2 regions of the Paenibacillus sp. MY03 genome follow, and region 1 is predicted to be linked to the other one. Evidence: a T-box and tRNA genes for the amino acid it is inferred to sense, from the RefSeq annotation. Region 1 holds a T-box; the other holds one or more tRNA genes.
The links. The T-box of region 1 lies ahead of leuS (leucine--tRNA ligase). A T-box ahead of a tRNA ligase gene usually reads a tRNA of that ligase, here a tRNA-Leu.

Region 1 (2,400 bases):
AGGGGGAGACGAAGGAATGGAAGCGATAGCGGCGGAATACAAGCGGCTCGAGGAGATCAGCCTTAATGGCTGGCCGGCGCTCCAGACCGTGCTGCTTGGCGGCTGGCTGGTTCGCTTCGCGGACGGCTACACGAAACGGTCCAACTCCGTCAGCGCGATCTATGACGGTTTTACGAAGGCGGACGAGAAAATCCGGATATGCGAAGCGTTGTATCGCGCGAGAGGGCTGGCGCCGGTATTCAAGGTGACGCCTTTCGTGCATCCCGGGGATCTGGACGACAGGCTGCGGAGCAGAGGGTACGGGAAGATTGACCATACGCTGGTCAAGACGGCGCCCTTGGCCGGTATCGAGGCTCCCTCGCGCGAGGACTTGACCTTGACCGAGGAGATAACCGAGGTATGGCTGGACGCCGTTACGGAGCTCCAAAGGCTGACCCCCAGCCAACGGGAGACGACGCGCCGCATGTTCGCTAACCGCCCTCTGAAGCAAGGCTTCGCCATGCTGGAGGAGAACGGGAGGCCTGTCGCCTGCGGCCTCGCAGTCATAGAGGATGGCTGGGCGGGACTGTACGATATCGTGACGGCGCCAGAAGCAAGGGGGCGAGGTTTCGGAGAAGCGATAACGCGGGGGTTATTCCGCTACGCGCATAAGCTAGGGGCGAGGATGGGGTATTTGCTCGTCGTGAGGGACAATGCCGCGGCGAATGGGCTGTACGACAAACTCGGCTTCGAGACGGTGTACGAGTATTGGTATAGAATCGGCACGAACGGTAAAGCTTGACACTGCCAAGGCGTACCTTATATAATTTGATTTAATTGATTTGCCTTATATGAGAGTTCAAAAAGTTTCTAGGCTTCGTGATCAAAAGCGAACTTTTTGAACTACCTCTGTATGAAGCGTTGAAGAGGAACAGTACTTGCGTAGCGGGGCCTAGAGAGCCGGCGGTTGGTGGAAGCCGGACCCATGCGCGCGGGGAAGCTCGCCTTGGAGCTGCGGGATCGTTAATCGCGAAGTCCGCCGTAATGTCCGCGTTAAGGACATCAAGTGAGCGAACGGCAAAGTATGCCTTCGCTAACTAGGGTGGTACCACGGGAGAATGACCTCTCGTCCCTAGCGTTAATCCGCTGGGGGCGGGAGGTTTTATTTAGTTTTCAGACCTGATTAGGAGGAAGTTACATGAGTCAAGAGCAGCAGCGCCATGGCTACAATCCATTGGAGATCGAGCCGAAGTGGCAGCAATATTGGGACGGCAACAAAACTTTTCAAACGAAGGAAGACAGCGGCAAGCCGAAATTCTATGCGCTAGATATGTTCCCTTACCCGTCCGGGGCAGGCTTGCACGTCGGCCATCCGGAAGGTTATACGGCGACGGATATCGTATCCCGCTACAAGCGGATGAAGGGCTACAACGTCCTGCATCCGATGGGCTGGGACGCGTTCGGCCTCCCGGCGGAGCAGCACGCGCTCGATACCGGGCAGCATCCAAGAGATATCACGTTCAAAAACATCGACAACTTCCGCCGCCAGATCAAATCGCTTGGTTTCTCTTACGACTGGGACCGCGAATTCAGCACGACGGATCCCGACTACTACAAATGGACGCAATGGATTTTCATCCAGCTGTATAACAAGGGACTGGCTTACGTGGCCGAAGTTCCGGTCAACTGGTGTCCGGCTCTCGGAACCGTGCTGGCGAACGAGGAAGTCATCGACGGCAAAAGCGAACGCGGGGGCCATCCCGTTATCCGCAAGCCGATGCGTCAGTGGATTCTGAGAATTACCGAATACGCGGAGCGACTGCTGGAGGATCTGGAGGAGCTCGACTGGTCCGAGAGCATCAAGGACATGCAGCGGAACTGGATCGGCAAGTCGACAGGCGCCGAAGTGACGTTCGACATCGAGGGGCACGACTCTGCGTTGGTAGTCTTTACGACGCGTCCCGACACGCTGTTCGGCGCGACGTATTGCGTAGTGGCGCCGGAGCACGAACTTGTCGCCGGGATTACGACAGACGAGCATATGCAGGCGGTTAAGGCGTATCAGGAAGCTGCAGCCCGCAAGAGCGATCTGGAGCGTACCGACCTGGCGAAGGAGAAAACGGGCGTATTCACAGGTGCCTATGCGATTAATCCGGCAAACGGCGAGAAAACCCCGATCTGGATTGCCGATTACGTGCTTGCAGGCTATGGCACGGGAGCAATCATGGCTGTTCCGGGCCACGATACGCGCGACTGGGAATTCGCGAAGCAATTCGGCTTGCCGATCATCGAGGTTGTTTCCGGCGGGGATGTGGAAAAAGAAGCGTATACGGGCGAAGGTCCGCACGTCAACTCCGACTTCCTGGACGGTTTGAATAACGAAGACGCTATTAGCGCGATGATTAAACATTTGGCTGAGAC
Region 2 (2,400 bases), on a different contig from region 1:
GAATCAATGAAAAAATAACGAATGAATCGCCAACGGTCGAATTGCATGCTAATTGGGGACATCATCTGGCCTATGGCAAGCCGTTCCTTACTGAGGCAACCAAGGTCGAGTTTTCGGAAGGCGCCGTTGTTTGCAATCCGGTTAGCGGAGAAAGCTGGAGCTGGCCGCACGCAAAGCAGGACGGACAAAGCATTGATCTATCGCAAATGGCTGCGCCGGGTACAGCGCGAGATTTATTGTATATAGAGGCGCCGGATTATCGTTACACGCTGCGAAGACCGGAGGATGGAATTCGCTTAAATGTCTCGTGGGATGGTAATACCTGGCCTTATTTATGGTATTGGCAAAACTTCCAGCCTGCGAGCGGCGCTCCTTTTTATGGCTGCGAATACAATATCGGTCTGGAGATGTTTAACGTGATTCCAAAGCTGAAACTTGCCGAAGCGGCGAAAGCCGGTCAAGCTATCGTTTTTCCGCCCAGGCATACCGTCAGTTCTTGGCTGACCTTCGAAGTAACGGTGAGTTAATTTTTTTTGACAAAACAGGAACAAATGTTCTAAAATGGAGAAAAATGATTCGGAGTTGAATGCCGGTGACCGCGAAATACGAATGGAAAAAGAACGACAAAGCTTTGTATCTGCCGAAGGAGGAGCCGGCCATTATCGAGGTTCCTGTCATCAGGTATTTTATGATCAGCGGAGAGGGCAATCCCAATTACGAACCATTTCGGGAAGCCGTCGGAGTCTTGTACTCGTTGTCGTACGGGGTAAAGATGCTGCCCAAAAAGGGCGTGGCGCCGGAAGGGTATTACGAATATACGATTTTCCCTTTGGAGGGAGTATGGGATCTCGCGGTAGAGGCACGAGGATTAGAGGTACTGGACAAGGATAAACTTCTGTATACGATCATGATCAGACAACCGGATTTCGTTACGGAACCGCTGGCGATGGACGTGCTGAAAACCGTAAAAGCGAAGAAGCCGCATGTCTTGCTGGACAAGGTTATGTTCGGCGAGCAGGAGGAAGGATTATGCCTCCAGATGATGCACCACGGTTCATATGACGATGAGCCGAAAAGCTTCGCTAAAATGGAGCGGTATTGCGATGAGCACGGGTTAAAGCGAATCTCGAAGCTTCATAAGGAAATATACATATCCGACCCAAGGAAAACACAGGCTGACAAGCTTCGTACCGTGCTTCGTTTTCGAGTGGAGAAAAACGAATAAAAAACGATCGTCAGCAACGCATTGGCCAAGAAAACGTTAGGCTGGACGCCTCGGCATTCGTGGATCGATCATCGAGGAGAAACATCCTAATGAGTGCCGGTAAAAACATCAAAAGTCCAAGCTCTTGAGCTTGGACTTTTTGTTGATGCGGTCGAGAGGACTCGAACCTCCACGGCTGTTACACCACTAGAACCTGAATCTAGCGCGTCTGCCAATTCCGCCACGACCGCATGTCTGAAGTAACGAAATTTATAATAGCATGGCTTCCAAGAAAAAGTCAACGCCAATGCTAAAGTTTAAATTTTCAGCTTATTCCATCATTTTCTCGGCGCAATGGCATGGTACATAAATCCTTATAAATCGTGGAAAGGTAAATGAAGGAATCGATGATGGAAAAAGAAAATAGACCCTAGGGGGCAGCGGAACAATGAATAGAAAAAAAACTAGTCAATCGCCGCAAGTGCAGCATACGAATAGGATGATGCCCAGATGGAAACGGGCTGCAGCCGTGCTCTCCATGACTCTTGCTATAACGGCTGCTTTGCAACCCACAACGCTTAAAGCCGCAGTCGATCAACCGTCTGAATCGCTTCAGCCATCCGTTAGAACCGAAAAAACGGTCTCGATCGTTATCGACGACTTCGGCAACGGGATGGCTGGTACGGAGGAGATGCTGAAGCTGCCGGTAAAAATCACGGCTGCCGTCATGCCGTTTTTGCCTACGACAAAGAAGGATGCCGAAGCAGCTTACAAGCTCGGACATGACGTGCTGATTCATATGCCTATGGAGCCGAAACATGGCAAAAAGAACTGGTTGGGCCCCGGCGCCATTACAGCCGATCTTAGCGATGCCGAAGTGCGGGAGAGAGTAGAGGCCGCAATTGCGGATGTGCCGCATGCCGTCGGCATGAACAATCATATGGGCTCCAAAATAACAGCAGACGAACGTATCATGCGCGTCGTGCTAACCGTATGCAAAGAGCGCGGTCTATTTTTCCTGGACAGCAAGACGAACTACCGCTCCGTCGTTACCAAGCTGGCCCAAGAGATTGGTTTACCCGTACTCGAGAACAATGTGTTTCTCGACGATGTGTATACGGCTGAGCACATATCCAGGCAAGTTAACGTTATTCGCAAGCATATGGAGACCCATAATCGTACCATTACGATCGGCC

Region 2: it encodes a tRNA-Leu, which carries the amino acid that the T-box ahead of leuS (leucine--tRNA ligase) is inferred to sense. The anticodon was not compared.

What each region holds. Positions count from the first base shown of each region.
Region 1 is NZ_MXQD01000006.1:246,719-249,118, reverse strand. It holds gene B1748_RS07125 (hypothetical protein) at 1-29, shown strand, start outside; gene B1748_RS07120 (GNAT family N-acetyltransferase) at 17-781, shown strand; T-box leader at 892-1,116, shown strand; gene leuS (leucine--tRNA ligase) at 1,178-2,400, shown strand, end outside.
Region 2 is NZ_MXQD01000008.1:46,775-49,174, forward strand. It holds gene B1748_RS09345 (DUF4432 family protein) at 1-527, shown strand, start outside; gene B1748_RS09350 (GyrI-like domain-containing protein) at 587-1,225, shown strand; tRNA gene B1748_RS09355 (tRNA-Leu) at 1,372-1,455, opposite strand; gene B1748_RS09360 (divergent polysaccharide deacetylase family protein) at 1,653-2,400, shown strand, end outside.